One region of the Streptomyces sp. NPDC047706 genome, then DNA from elsewhere that is predicted to be linked to it. Evidence: riboswitches for the same ligand, from Rfam matches in the RefSeq annotation. Region 1 holds a riboswitch; each other region holds the start of a gene.

Region 1 (4,839 bases):
ACCGCGCCAGACGGACCGCCGACAAGCTGGTCTCCGAGGGCAGGCCCCGTCCCGCCGAGTACGGCGGCTCCGCCGACGCCTACGCCCGCATGCTGCGCCGCGAGGACATCGACCTCGTCTACGTCGCCACGCCCTGGGAGTTCCACTACGAACAGGGCCGCGCAGCCCTGCTGTCCGGCAGGCACGCCATCGTCGAACTGCCCGTCGCCACCGAACTGCGCGAGCTGTGGGACCTCGTCGACACCAGCGAGCGGACCCGCCGGCACCTCTTCCTGTCCGAGAACTGCTCCTACGGCCGCAACGAGCTTGCGATGCTCAGGATGGCCCACGACGGCCTCTTCGGCGACGTCACCAACGGACACGGTGGTTATCTGCACGACCTGCGCGCACTGCTGTTCTCCGACACGTACTACACCGACTCCTGGCGGCGGTTGTGGCACACCCGCAGCACCGCGTCGCTCTACCCCATGCACGGTCTCGCCCCGATCGCCGCGGCCATGGACATCAACCGCGGCGACCGCTTCACCACGCTGCGGGCCACCTCCACCGAACCCCGCGGTCTCGCCGACTACCGCGCGCGGTTCGTCCCGCGGTCGCACCCCAGCTGGAAGGAGACCTACATCAACGGTGACCTGGTCACCTGCCTGATCGACACCGCCCAGGGCCGGGTGATCCGCGCCGAGCACGAGGTCAGTTCGCCCCGCCCCTACAGTCGTATCAACTCGCTCGCCGGCAGCCGTGGCATCTTCGAGGACTACGCCGGCGTGACCTCCGCGAGCGGCGGCCGCGTCTATCTGGAACCCGATCACAGCGGCCACACCTGGCGGTCGTTCGACGCCTCTCGCAAGGAGTTCGACCACTGGCTGTGGCAGAAGATCGGTGACGACGCGGAGAACAACGGCGGCCACGGCGGGATGGACTACGTCCTGCAGTGGCGCACCGTCCAGCAGATGCGTGCCGGGCTCGTCCCCGACATGGACGTCTACGACGCCGCCGCCTGGTGCTCCCCGGTCCCGCTGAGCGTCAAGTCCCTCGCGGCGGGCGGCCGGCCGGTCGCCGTGCCCGACTTCACCCGTGGCTCCTGGGTCAACCGCCGCACGGGTCTCGACTCACGCCCCACCGACATGCCGCCGGTCAGCTGAGCCGGCCCCCTCACACCACAGCGGCGCGCGGCGCGCCGCCCGGTCGATGCCGACGGGGCGGCGCGTTTCGCATGCCGCCCGCCGGTCGTGTGCAGCACTTCACCCCGCCCGGTCCTGCCGCAGGCGTATGAGATGACGAGTTCGTCTGACATGATGTGCCGCGAAAAAGGCGACGGCGGAACGAGGAAGCCGGTGTGAATCCGGCGCGGTCCCGCCACTGTGATCGGCGAGCGGATCCCGGACGCCCACTGCCCGGATGCGGGTGGGAAGGGCGGGACGAGCACTGACCCGAGAGCCAGGAGACTCACGCGGTCGCCTCCTCGACGTGACCGGGGCGGATTTCCCCGGGGAGGAGGGCTGGTTGTGACGCCTGCCGAGACATCACGGGACGGTGCCGTGCCGTGCCGGGTCGTGGTGTGCCGTGACTGCTGCTGCGGCAGCCCGAAGGTGAGCGGTGTGGACCACGAGGCGCAGGCCCTGCGGCTCGCCGAGGAAGCCCCGGTCCGCATCACCGACTGTCTCGACGTGTGCGCCCAGGCGAACGTCGTCGTCGTGCAGCCTTCGTCCGTGGGGCGTGCCGCGGGAGGCCGGCCGGTCTGGCTCGGCCTCGTCAACGACTCCGCAGCGACCGAGGACGTCGCCGCCTGGGTACGGGCGGGCGGCCCGGGCCTCGCGGCGCTTCCCGACATCCTGGACCTCCACGTCTTCACCCCGCCCCGGCGTGCCCGGACCGGGCCGCTCGTGACGCCCGCTCCCGGGCCGGCGGCCTGACGGTCGCAGAACCGTTCGCCGTCACCGCCCGCCGCTCACACCCGCCGCACCCGGGGCGTCCACGACCGGCCGTACCCGGCCGACTTCCCGGACCGCACCCCGCACTGTTCCGCGTTCCACCCTCCGGTGAGAGGACCAATCCATGATGGGCAAGCGCCCGCTCCCCCTGCTGTCCGCCCTGGCCGCCGCGGCCCTGCTGATGTCCGGCTGCGGTGGCGGCTCCACCCGGGACGACGCCGCGCAGGCGGGTCCCGCCGCCGAGGGCTTCCCGGTCACGCTGTCCAACTGCGGGGTGAAGACGACGTATCAGCGGCCCCCGCAGCGGGCCGTGTCGCTGAACCAGCACGCCACCGAGGTCATGCTGGCGCTCGGTCTGGAGAAGTCGATGGTGGGCACGGCCTACCTCGACGACAAGATCCTCCCCGAGTACCAGGACGCCTACGACAACATCAAGGTCATCGCCGAGGAGTACCCGTCCTTCGAGACGCTGCTGGCCGCCGAACCCGACTTCGCCTACGGCGGTTTCGCCAGCACCTTCGACGAGAAGGAGGGCCGCAGCCGCGACGCCCTGTCCAAGGCGGGCATCAACTCCTACCTGAACATCGAGGAGTGCCCGACCGGGCCCGTGACCATGGCCACGATGGACCAGGAGATCCGTAACGTGGCCAAGATGTTCGGCGTGCCGGACCGGGCCGAACAGGAGCTGAAGAAGCTCCACTCCACCCTGGACACGGTCGAGGAGGAGCTCGCCGGCGTCACCCCGGTCAAGCTCTTCGTGTACGACAGCGGCGACAAGACCGCCTTCACCGCGGGCGGCGCGGGCATCGGCAACGAGATGATCGAGCGGGCCGGCGGCGTGAACCTCTTCGCCGACCTGGACAAGGCCTTCGGCGACGTGTCGTTCGAGCAGGTCGCCGAGCGCGCGCCCGAGGTCGTCGTCATCTACGACTACGGCGACCAGCCGGTGGCGGACAAGAAGAAGTTCCTGCTGGCCAACCCGGCGCTGAAGGACGTACCCGCCATCAGGAACAAGCGGTTCGCGGTACTGCCGCTGTCGTCCACCGTGCTCGGTGTCCGGGTGCCCTCCGGCGTGGAGTCCCTGGCCCGCCAGCTCCACCCGGACCGCTTCAAGTGAGCGGCGCGGCAGACGTCACGGGCGTGACCGACGAGAGCGGTACCGCGCAGGCCGGCACGCGAAAGCCGGTCGAGGCGGACGTCGTCCGGCGCGGCACCAGACTTCCCTACCCCCTCGTCCTGGTGCTGCTGGCCGCGCTGGTGGTGCTCGCGGCCACCTTCGGTATCGCCGCCGGTTCCATCAGCGTCCCGGCCGACCAGGTCTGGGGCATCCTCCTGCACCGCGTGCACCCGGCGCTGGCCGATCCGGTCTGGACCCCGGTCCGCGAGACGATCGTCGTCGACGTACGGCTGCCCCGGGTGCTGCTGTCCGGCGTGGTGGGCGCGGGCCTCGCGGTGTGCGGGATGGCCCTTCAGGCGCTGGTGCGCAACCCCCTCGCGGACCCGATGCTGCTCGGGGTGTCGTCGGGCGCCTCCGTCGGCGCGGTGCTGGTCGTCGTGTTCAACCTCACCCTGTTCGGCGTGTTCTCCCTGCCCGTCGCGGCGTTCCTCGGCGCTCTCGCCGCGCTCGTCGCGGTCTACTTCCTGGCCCGGTCCGGCGGGCGGATGACGACCGTGCGGCTGGTGCTGGCGGGCGTGGCGACGGCCGAGGTGCTGTCGGCCCTGGCCAGCTTCCTGGTGGTCACCTCCAACGACCCCCACAAGACGCAGTCGGCGCTGCGCTGGATGCTCGGCGGACTTGCAGGCACCACCTGGACGGTCGTGTGGATCCCCGTCGGCGCTGTCCTCCTGGGCACGGCTGTCCTGCTCGGCGTCTGCCGGCCGCTCAACCTGCTGCTCGCGGGGGAGGAGGCCGCCGCGGCGCTCGGCCTGGACGTGCACCGCTTCCGGGCCGCGCTGTTCACGCTGGTCGCCGTCATGATCGGCACGATCGTCGCGGTCAGCGGCCAGATCGGCTTCGTCGGCCTGATCATGCCCCATGTGGTGCGGCTGCTCGTCGGCGCCGACCACCGCCGTGCGCTGCCCGCCGCGGCGCTGCTCGGCACGGCCTTCCTCATCACCGCCGATCTCGCGGCGCGCACCGTGATGAGTCCCGAGGAGATCCCCGTGGGCATTCTCACCGCCCTGGTCGGCGGCCCCTTCTTCCTGTGGCTGATGCGAAGGAGGACCGCATGACGCAGACGGTCACGGCCAGGACGGGCGCCACGGCCGCGGCGGCGCCCGGCAGGCTGGCGGTGGAGGACGTCTCGGTCGTCGTGGACGGCCGGGCACTGGTGGACCGGGCGTCGCTGCACGTGGCCCCCGGCGAGGTGGTGGGGCTCGTGGGCCCCAACGGCGCCGGGAAGTCGACCCTGTTGCGCACGGTCTACCGAGCGCTGCGTCCCACCACGGGGCGGGTGCTGCTCGACGGCGAGGACGTCCGGCGGATGCCCGGGAAAAGCCTGGCGCGGCGGCTGGCGGCCGTTCTGCAGGAGTCGGCCGCGGAGTTCGAGCTGTCGGTGTACGACGTGGTGGCCATGGGCCGCACCCCGCACAAGCGGGCCTTCGAGGGGGACGACGCCGGTGACCGCGCCGTCATCATGGCCGCACTGGGCGAGGTCGAGGCCGCCGGCCTCGCGCACGCCCCCTTCAGCCGGCTGTCGGGCGGCGAGAAGCAGCGGGTGCTCATCGCCCGTGCGCTCGCCCAGCGCGCCGGGACGATGGTGCTGGACGAGCCGACCAACCACCTGGACCTACGCCACCAGCTCGACACGCTGCGCCTCGTCCGCCGCCTCGGTGTGACGGCCGTCGTCGCCCTGCACGACCTCAACCTGGCCGCCGTCTTCTGCGACCGCATCTGCGTGATGGACGA
Region 2 (4,839 bases), on a different contig from region 1:
GGTATCCGACGCGTGCCGCCAGCAGACTGGCCACACCCAGCACGCAGAAGCAGCCGAAGATGAACATGTACGCCATGGGTACCTCTGGGTCTCGTCGTGCCGGGCGACCCCAGCGGACGGACTTGACGATGAAGGCGATGAAGGCGATGAAGGCGATGACCATGTTGACGGCCTTGTTCTTCACCCAGCCCGGCAGAACCTTCCCGGCCCAGCCGCCGATCTCACCGCCGAGGCAGCCGATGACGGCGTTGCGCACATAGGTCTTCTTGCTAGAAGCTTTGCCGGCCACGATGTCGCTGAGTACGGACGTCGGGATGCTGGCCAGCGCGCCCTTCGCGCACGGGGCCGCGGCGCCGATGGCCACGGCTGCGACGAGGAACGCCCGCGTCCCACGCCCGGTCCCGCCGGCGACTGCTACGGCCGCGCTCCGCAATCAGTTTGGACCTCTACTGTGCGGGGCGGCCGGCCTCGTGTCGGTGCCGTTGGCCGCGGATCTCCTTGAGCGCCAGGACGAGGACCGCCAGGTTCATGGGGAAGGCGATTGCGTTCGCCACCTCCGGAATGCCGAAGGCGCGCAAGAAGCTCGCTCCGGCGGCTGTCAGGAGCAGCGTGAGTGGCAGGAACCTGCGCCACAGCGGTAGTTCCCGCATCCGGGCAACTGTGACGGAGCACCACAGGATGAGGCAGAGGAAGGCGATCCCGAAAGCGGCAACTGCGGGAAGCATGTGCATCTCCAGAGGGGAGCCGGGGCTTGCCTCGGTGGTGAGGCGGTGGCCTGCGGCCTTGTGGTAGAGGGCAAGGCTGTGGTGCTAAGTGTGCTGTCCGGGGACGTCTTCGATCTTGCGGCTGACGACTTCCTGCCCGTCGATGCGTTTTGCGCACCGACTCAGCAAGAGTTGGGGCCGCTCGCCGCCCTCGGCATGCGCCGCGCTCGTCGCGGCTCAGGCGATTCGTGTTCGGTGCGGTACGGCTGGTCAGGCCCCGTGGCTTCGAGCCGTTCACCTGGAATCCGTACGGCAAGCGGCTGCTCATCACCAGCGTCGCCACCTGCTTCGGGGTGGGGCTTCCGGCCGTGTGGATCGGCATCGCGTGGTGGACCGTACCCGCCGTCGGAGTTCCCGTGGTGGTGTTTCGCGGCGGCGCTCGTGCACCACCGTCCACGGCCCCGAGCCGCGGGCGGAGTGTGACGTCCTGGTGAGCGCCGGGCGTGGTGGGGTGAGCGGCAGGTGGGCCGGATCCCGTCGTGCGTGGGTAGCCAGCCCGCACGAAGGCCCCGGACCTGTCGCCTGTCGCGGTCCGGGGCCTTCGGTATCCACCCTTGAGATGAGCACAAGCAGCCAACTGATGGGCGGGCGCTGGGCCTGTCGGCCCGGCGCCCCTGCCCCATTCGGTGAGATGTGCGAGACGGCTATCGGCCGTGACCGCATTCCGAACCGATGTCAGTGAACTGCGCACCAGGACTACCCTCGCCGTTCAGCAGGTTTGCACCCAGACCGTTCAGGATGCCCACCTGGCCGAGGATGTCGATGTTCATGTCATGGGACCTGCACCCGCCGCCATGGCCGCCTTCGGACGCCTGGGCGGTGGCCGGGATACCCATGAAACCGATGCCGGCTATGACGGCGGTCGCGGCAGCGATCGTGCGAATCCTGCGCATATCTCCTCCTTGCACCGAATGGAGTGCGCCATCAGAAGATCCATTTGGCGCTCATTCCGGAGGCTAGAGCGACATCGCGCGGAGCGCTCATCGGGGAAGCCATCCGGAGGTTCCAGGGCTCAGATCGAGGATCAAACGGGTCATATCGACCTCCTTCGGGTGAGCGCGTTGACTGCGCGCCAGACGGCCATGTCCTGCGCGACCAGCGGGATCGGACTGCCCGTCACGGCAAGGGCGCGCGTGATCAGCGATCGCTACACGTCGGTCTGCTTCGACAGGCCCGGTGCGGGCGGGCGTGGCGGAGCCCGGGAGTCGTATCCAGCTCCCGGGCCCCTGGGGTGCCACCCAATTGCGCACGCCGGCGGCGTTCAAGAGGACGGATCAGTCATCATGCCGTCGTGTTCTTCCTTTGAACTACCGCACCGTGCGAGAGGTGCAGGCGAGAGTCGAACTCGCATCCGACGGCGTCCGTCCGGCATCGGTCGATCCGGCGATCGGCGGCGATGCTGAGACTGGAGCGAGAGTCTGAGATTGACCGCGGCTGCCTCTGCCATGTTGGGCTACCCCGGCCCGTTGGACACTGTGCCGGGGGGAGGACTCGAACCTTCACTGTCACCGCTTCTTCAGGCTGAACTTCAGTGTCAGCTTGCGCTCATCACGCGAACCGGTCCTCAATCCGGCCCGCGCCTTGTGCGCACCCCCGCGCTCGCACGCGGGGGCGATCATGGATGCTACCCGCGGCCAGGTCAGCCGAACAGGTAGCCGAACACCGCGTCACCGACGCGCTGGTCGGTGACCTCGGCGCCGTTGGCCTCCTCGCGGGCGAACTTGACGGCCTGCTGGAGCTTCTCGACGCGCTCCACCAGTTCGTTGACCCGTCGCGCCGGGAGGGCACCCGAGAACCTCACCGTCGTCCAGTATCCGATCGGCACGTCCTCGTAGTACACCTCGACCTGCGCCGGGTGCTTGTCGGTCGCCTCCGCCTTGACGTGGTTGCGCGGGACCTTCTCGCGAAGGCGCCGGGGCGGCCGCCTCCGTTGCCGTGGTGCGTCGCGTGACCAGCGCCTTCGCGCCCCCGGTGCACCGCTTGTCACCACCCCCGGGGGCGCACTACTGTCACCACGCCTTGGTGAACGGGAAATCCGGTGTGATGCCGGTGCGGCCCTCGCCACTGTGATCGGGAAGTCCGGCTCCGGCCCTCAGGGGCGGCCACTGGGTCCTTGTGACCCGGGAAGGCGGAGCACGGGCGGTGTCACCCGTCAGCCAGGAGACCGGCCGAGGCGCGTCGTACACCATCCACGAGGTGCTGGAGAGGGTCTGCTGAAGCCATGCACATAGCCGAGGGTTTTCTGCCTCCGGCGCACGCGATCGCCTGGGGTGCCGCGTCCGCGCCGTTCGTCGTCCACGGAGTCCGGTCCCTCACCCGTGAGGTCAGGGAACATCCCGAGAGCACCCTGCTCCTCGGCGCCTCGGGCGCCTTCACCTTCGTGCTGTCGGCGCTGAAGTTGCCGTCCGTGACCGGGAGTTGCTCGCATCCCACCGGCACGGGACTGGGGGCCATCCTGTTCCGGCCGCCGGTCATGGCGGTGCTGGGCACCATCACGCTGCTGTTCCAGGCGCTGCTGCTCGCGCACGGCGGGCTGACCACGCTCGGCGCCAACGTCTTCTCGATGGCGGTCGTCGGGCCGTGGGCGGGCTACGGAATCTACCGGCTGCTGCGGCGGTTCGACGTGCCGCTGATGGTCGCCGTGTTCTTCGGGGCGTTCGTCGCCGACCTGTCCACCTACTGCGTGACCAGCGTCCAGCTGGCGCTCGCCTTCCCCGACCCGAGCAGCGGATTCCTCGGCGCGCTCGGCAAGTTCGGCTCCATCTTCGCGGTCACGCAGATCCCGCTCGCGGTGAGCGAGGGCCTGCTGACGGTACTGGTGATGCGACTGCTCGTGCAGTCCAGCAAGGGTGAACTGACCAGGCTGGGCGTGCTGCTCACGGGGAAGACCGGCGCCCGGGACAACGGCTCGGAGGCGGTGGCCCGATGAAGCGCAACACAAGGATCAACCTGCTGCTGGTGCTCGCCGTCGCGACCCTCGCGGTGCTGCCGCTGGTGCTCGGGCTCGGCGACCACAAGGAGGAACCGTTCGCCGGCGCCGACGGCGAGGCGGAGACGGCGATCACCGAGCTGGACCCGGACTACGAGCCCTGGTTCTCGCCGCTGTACGAGCCCCCGTCCGGTGAGATCGAGTCAGGTCTGTTCGCCCTCCAGGCGGCCGTCGGCGCGGGCGCGCTCGCGTACTACTTCGGGGTCCGGCGGGGCCGTCGTCAGGGCGAGGCCCGCGCCAGGGAACGGCAGGGCGCGGTGCGGGTCCCCGGGCACGACGGAGCCGAAGGGGCCTGAGCCTCGTGCTGCCGATCGACGCGGCGGCGCACAGCAGCCGCTGGCGCCGCCGTCATCCCGTGGACAAGGCCGTGCTCGGGCTGGGGCTCACGGTGCTGGCGATCTCGTTGCCGCCCTGGCCGGGGGCGGCGCTGGTGCTGGTGACGGCGCTGGCCGTGCTGCTGGGACCGGCGGGCGTGCCCGGGCGGCGGCTGTGGCGGGCCTACCGGGTGCCGCTGGGTTTCTGCGTCACCGGCGCGCTGCCGCTGCTGGTGCGGGTCGGCGGCCCGGACGGGTTCGCCGGTCTCGCCGACGGCGGCGCGGTGCGCGCCGGGGAACTGCTGCTGCGTACCTCGGCCGCCTCCCTCGGTGTGCTGCTGTTCGCGTTCACCACCCCGATGTCCGACCTGCTGCCCCGCCTGGTCCGGGCCGGCGTCCCCGCCCCTGTCGTCGACGTGGCGCTGGTGACGTACCGCATGAGCTTTCTGCTCCTGGACTCCGTGCGCCGGATCCGTGACGCTCAGGCGGCCCGGCTGGGGCACACCACGCGCGCCGCCCGGTGGCGGTCGCTGGCCGGGCTCGGCGCCACCGCCTTCGTGCGCGCCTTCGACCGGGCCACGCGCCTGCAGGCCGGGCTCGCCGGGCGCGGCTACGACGGCACGCTTCGGGTGCTGGTGCCCGAGGCCCGCGTCTCCGTGCCGTTCACGGCCGTGAGCGTCGCGCTGCTCGGGGCGCTGGCCGCCCTGACCTACGTACTCGAAAGGCCGCTGTCATGAGCGAGGCCGCCCCCCTGGTCGCCCTGAGGGGCGCG
Region 3 (4,839 bases), on a different contig from region 1:
CGCCCTCTGCCTGATAGCACCGTTCGTGTCCATGCTCTGGGTGAGCTCGTACGCGAAGACGGACCCGACGTTCATCGGGATCCCGTTCTTCTACTGGTACCAGATGGCCTGGGTCGTGATCTCCACCGGCCTCACCATGATCGCGTACTGGCTGTGGCAGCGTGACCAGCGCGCCCGCAAGGCCCAGGGAGGTGCCGGGGCATGAAGGACGGCGTGAACGGCGTCGCACTCGCCGTCTTCCTCCTCTTCTTCCTCGCCGTCACGGTGATGGGCTTCCTGGCCTCGCGCTGGCGCAAGGCCGAGAACGAGCACAGCCTCGACGAATGGGGCCTGGGCGGCCGGTCGTTCGGCACCTGGATCACCTGGTTCCTGCTCGGCGGCGACCTCTACACGGCCTACACCTTCGTCGCCGTGCCGGCGGCGATCTACGCGGCGGGCGCGGCCGGCTTCTTCGCCGTCCCGTACACGATCCTCATCTACCCGCTGATGTTCGCCTTCCTGCCACGCCTGTGGTCGGTATCGCACAAGCACGGTTACGTCACCACCTCCGACTTCGTCCGCGGCCGCTTCGGTTCCAAGGGCCTGTCCCTGGCGGTGGCGGTCACCGGCATCCTCGCGACCATGCCGTACATCGCGCTCCAGCTGGTCGGCATCCAGGCCGTGCTGGACGTGATGGGCATCGGCGGCGGCGAGGACACCAACTGGTTCATCAAGGACCTGCCGCTGCTGATCGCCTTCGGCGTACTGGCCGCGTACACGTACTCGTCCGGTCTGCGGGCGCCGGCCCTGATCGCGTTCGTCAAGGACGCGCTGATCTACATCGTCATCGCCGTCGCCATCATCTACATCCCCATCAAGCTGGGCGGCTTCGACGACATCTTCAGCGCGGCGAGCGACAAGTACGAGGCGGCCGGCGCGGGCGGGCTCGTGCCGAACGCCGCCTCGCAGTGGACGTACGCCACGCTGGCACTGGGCTCGGCACTCGCGCTGTTCATGTACCCGCACAGCGTCACGGCCGTGCTCTCCAGCCGCAGCCGGGACGTGATCCGCCGCAACTCCACGATCCTGCCGCTGTACTCGCTGATGCTGGGTCTGCTGGGTCTGCTGGGCTTCATGGCGATCGCGGCCGGCGTCAAGGTGGAGAACGGCCAGCTGGCGATCCCCCAGCTCTTCGAGAACATGTTCCCGGACTGGTTCACCGGCGTCGCGTTCGCGGCGATCGGCATCGGCGCGCTGGTCCCGGCGGCCATCATGTCGATCGCGGCGGCCAACCTCTTCACCCGCAACATCTACAGGGACTTCCTCAAGCCGGACGCCACACCCGCGCAGGAGACCAAGGTCTCCAAGCTGGTGTCGCTGCTGGTGAAGGTCGGCGCCCTCGTGTTCGTCCTGGGCATGGACAAGACGGTCGCCATCAACTTCCAGCTGCTGGGCGGCATCTGGATCCTCCAGACCATGCCCGCACTGGTCGGCGGCCTGTTCACGCGCTGGTTCCACCGCTGGGCCCTGCTGGCCGGCTGGGCGGTCGGCATGATCTACGGCACGGTCGCCGCGTACGGCGTCGCCTCCCCGACGCAGAAGCACTTCGGCGGCTCGTCGGCGGAGATCCCCGGCATCGGGGAGATCGGCTACATCGGCCTCACGGCGTTCGTCCTGAACCTGGTGGTCACGGTGGTCCTCACCTTCGTCCTGAAGGCCGTGAAGGCCCCCGAGGGCGTCGACGAGACCAAGCCCGGGGACTACACGGCGGACGCGGGCGACCCGGGCGTCCAGGTGGAACTGCCGCCGGCGACCGCGGGGGCAGGTCACTAGAGAACGCGAGACAACGCCCGCAAGGGGCGCGGGGCCGTATCGCCACGCGGCGCCGCCGCGTGGCGCGACCAGCCACCCCACCACCCGCAGCGGGCCGCCGGCATCAAGCACAACGGCGGCCCGCTGTCGTGCACACTCCCCCCCATGGACTTCGTCATCCGCCCCGCACTGCCCACCGACCACGCCCCCCTCGGCGACATCACGGCCCAGGCCTACCTCCAGGACGGCCTGCTCGACTTCGGCGAGAGTGACGAATACCTCGGCGAACTCAGAAACGTCGCCAAGCGAGCCGCCGCAGCCGAAGTCCTGGTGGCCGCAGACAACGGCCGCGTCCTCGGCGGCGTGACCTTCGTCCCGTCCGGCGGCCCCATGGCCGACGTGGCCCGCCCCGCGGAGGCCGAGATCCGTATGCTCGCCGTCGCCCGGGAGGCCCGCGGCCGGGGCGTGGGCGAGGCCCTCGTGCGCGCCTGCATCGACCGCGCACGCACCACGGACGGCTGCACCGGCATCGTCCTCTCCACCCAGCGCACCATGCACACAGCCCACCGCATCTACGAACGTCTGGGCTTCGTGCGCACTCCGGAGCGCGACTGGAACCCTCTCGCGCACCTTGACGACATCACGCTCCTCACCTACCAGTTGACGCTCTGAAGTTGTCGGCGACACAACATATGGGGGTGCCTTCGGCGCCCGGCACTAGATGTATGCTCATGCTCGCTGTCGCCGCAGGGGAATCCGGTGCGAATCCGGAACTGTCCCGCAACGGTGTACTTGCGTGCACCCGCCCTGAACAGGGCGCGCACGCCTGTTCAGTCCGAGGACCTGCCGACAGTGCGCCCGGCCGTCCGGTCCGGGTGTCCTGACGTCCGGGTCTCGTGGAATGGGCCGGTGGACGCGACGCCCCGTGCGCTCGTGTGCTGCCCCCTGCCCTCGGCGAGGCCCCTGTGCCGAGCGAGGGAGAGCCCCACGTGACCATCGCGCCAGCCGCACCGGCCGAAGCGACAACGGTGGAAGTGGAATCCGACGGTCCAAAAACCGCGCTGCTGCGGACCCTGGCCGAGCTGACCGCCGACCTCCCCGACGCCGACCCCGGCCGGGTCGCCGCCGCCGCGCTGCGCGGCCGCTCCGCGCGGGCCGACGAGAGCGAACTGCGTGAGCTGGCCACGGAGGCCGCCGCCGGCCTGATCTCCGAGGACCCCGCCTACTCCCGGCTCGCCGCCCGGCTGCTGACCGTCTCCATCGCCGCGGAGGCCGCCTCCCAGGGCGTCACGACCTTCACGGAGTCCGTCGCCGTGGGGCACCGGGAAGGCCTCATCGCCGACCGCACGGCCGACTTCGTACGCCTGCACGCCGACCGTCTGAACGCCCTGATCGACCCGGCCGGCGACGACCGCTTCGGCTACTTCGGCCTGCGCACGCTGCACAGCCGCTATCTGCTCCGGCACCCGATCACCCGCAAGGTCGTCGAGACGCCCCAGCACTTCATGCTGCGCGTCGCCGCCGGCCTCGCCGAGGACGACACCCCCCGGTCGGTGGACGAAGTCGCCGCGCTCTACGGGCTCATGAGCCGTCTGGACTACCTCCCCTCCTCCCCGACCCTCTTCAACTCCGGCACCCGCCACCCCCAGATGTCGTCCTGCTACCTCCTGGACTCCCCCCTGGACGAGCTGGACTCCATCTACGACCGCTACCACCAGGTCGCCCGGCTCTCCAAGCACGCCGGGGGCATCGGGCTGTCGTACTCCCGGATCCGTTCCCGTGGTTCGCTGATCCGCGGCACCAACGGCCACTCCAACGGCATCGTCCCGTTCCTGAAGACGCTGGACGCCTCGGTCGCCGCCGTGAACCAGGGCGGCCGGCGCAAGGGCGCGGCCGCGGTCTACCTGGAGACCTGGCACTCCGACATCGAGGAGTTCCTGGAGCTGCGGGACAACACCGGTGAGGACGCCCGCCGTACGCACAACCTCAACCTCGCGCACTGGATCCCGGACGAGTTCATGCGCCGGGTGAACGCGGACGCCCCGTGGTCGCTGTTCTCGCCGTCGGACGTGCCCGAGCTGGTCGACCTGTGGGGCGAGGAGTTCGACGCCGCGTACCGCGAGGCCGAGGAGAAGGGCCTGGCGAAGAAGGCGCTGCCCGCCCGCGAGCTGTACGGCCGGATGATGCGCACCCTCGCGCAGACCGGCAACGGCTGGATGACCTTCAAGGACGCCGCCAACCGCACCGCCAACCAGACCGCCGAGCCCGGCCACGTCGTCCACTCCTCGAACCTCTGCACGGAGATCCTGGAGGTCACGAGCGACGGGGAGACGGCCGTGTGCAACCTGGGCTCGGTCAACCTGGGCGCGTTCGTCGTGGGCGACGGCATCGACTGGGAGCGGCTGGACGCGACCGTCCGCACCGCCGTCACCTTCCTCGACCGCGTGGTCGACATCAACTTCTACCCGACCGAGGAGGCGGGCCGCTCCAACTCCCGGTGGCGTCCGGTCGGCCTCGGCGCGATGGGCCTGCAGGACGTCTTCTTCAAGCTGCGCCTGCCGTTCGACTCACCCGAGGCGAAGGCCCTCTCCACCCGCATCGCCGAGCGCGTCATGCTCGCCGCGTACGAGGCGTCCGCCGACCTCGCCGAGCGCAACGGGCCGCTGCCGGCGTGGGACAGGACCCGCGCCGCCCGCGGTGTGCTCCACCCCGACCACTACGGCGTCGAGCCTGCCTGGCCGGAGCGCTGGGCCGCCCTGCGCGAGCGGATCGCCGCGGTCGGCATGCGCAACTCCCTGCTGCTGGCCATCGCGCCCACCGCGACGATCGCCTCGATCGCCGGTGTGTACGAGTGCATCGAGCCGCAGGTCTCGAACCTCTTCAAGCGTGAGACGCTGTCCGGCGAGTTCCTCCAGGTCAACTCCTACCTGGTGCGGGAGCTGAAGGCGCTCGGCGTCTGGGACGCGCGCACCCGTGAGGCGCTGCGCGAGGCCAACGGCTCGGTGCAGGAGTTCGCCTGGATCCCCGAGGACGTGCGGCGGCTCTACC

What was found. A riboswitch is a leader RNA that binds a small molecule or an ion and turns the genes downstream of it on or off. The one in region 1 is predicted to bind cobalamin.
Region 2: it holds a riboswitch for cobalamin, as region 1 does, so the genes downstream of both, ACGF8A_RS07770 (energy-coupling factor ABC transporter permease) here and ACGF8A_RS25855 ((2Fe-2S) ferredoxin domain-containing protein) in region 1, are expected to answer to the same signal.
Region 3: it holds a riboswitch for cobalamin, as region 1 does, so the genes downstream of both, ACGF8A_RS08180 (ribonucleoside-diphosphate reductase subunit alpha) here and ACGF8A_RS25855 ((2Fe-2S) ferredoxin domain-containing protein) in region 1, are expected to answer to the same signal.

What each region holds. Positions count from the first base shown of each region.
Region 1 is NZ_JBIDCW010000024.1:29,778-34,616, forward strand. It holds gene ACGF8A_RS25850 (Gfo/Idh/MocA family protein) at 1-1,142, shown strand, start outside; cobalamin riboswitch at 1,279-1,469, shown strand; gene ACGF8A_RS25855 ((2Fe-2S) ferredoxin domain-containing protein) at 1,506-1,913, shown strand; gene ACGF8A_RS25860 (ABC transporter substrate-binding protein) at 2,056-3,048, shown strand; gene ACGF8A_RS25865 (FecCD family ABC transporter permease) at 3,168-4,163, shown strand; gene ACGF8A_RS25870 (ABC transporter ATP-binding protein) at 4,160-4,839, shown strand, end outside.
Region 2 is NZ_JBIDCW010000005.1:106,457-111,295, forward strand. It holds gene ACGF8A_RS07750 (hypothetical protein) at 1-364, opposite strand, end outside; gene ACGF8A_RS07755 (hypothetical protein) at 447-650, opposite strand; gene ACGF8A_RS07760 (hypothetical protein) at 1,409-1,657, opposite strand; partial or broken gene ACGF8A_RS07765 (hypothetical protein) at 2,404-2,685, opposite strand; cobalamin riboswitch at 2,768-2,952, shown strand; gene ACGF8A_RS07770 (energy-coupling factor ABC transporter permease) at 2,986-3,693, shown strand; gene ACGF8A_RS07775 (energy-coupling factor ABC transporter substrate-binding protein) at 3,690-4,049, shown strand; gene cbiQ (cobalt ECF transporter T component CbiQ) at 4,055-4,804, shown strand; gene ACGF8A_RS07785 (ATP-binding cassette domain-containing protein) at 4,801-4,839, shown strand, end outside.
Region 3 is NZ_JBIDCW010000005.1:190,593-195,431, forward strand. It holds gene ACGF8A_RS08165 (DUF3311 domain-containing protein) at 1-205, shown strand, start outside; gene mctP (monocarboxylate uptake permease MctP) at 202-1,812, shown strand; gene ACGF8A_RS08175 (GNAT family N-acetyltransferase) at 1,957-2,463, shown strand; cobalamin riboswitch at 2,480-2,657, shown strand; gene ACGF8A_RS08180 (ribonucleoside-diphosphate reductase subunit alpha) at 2,781-4,839, shown strand, end outside.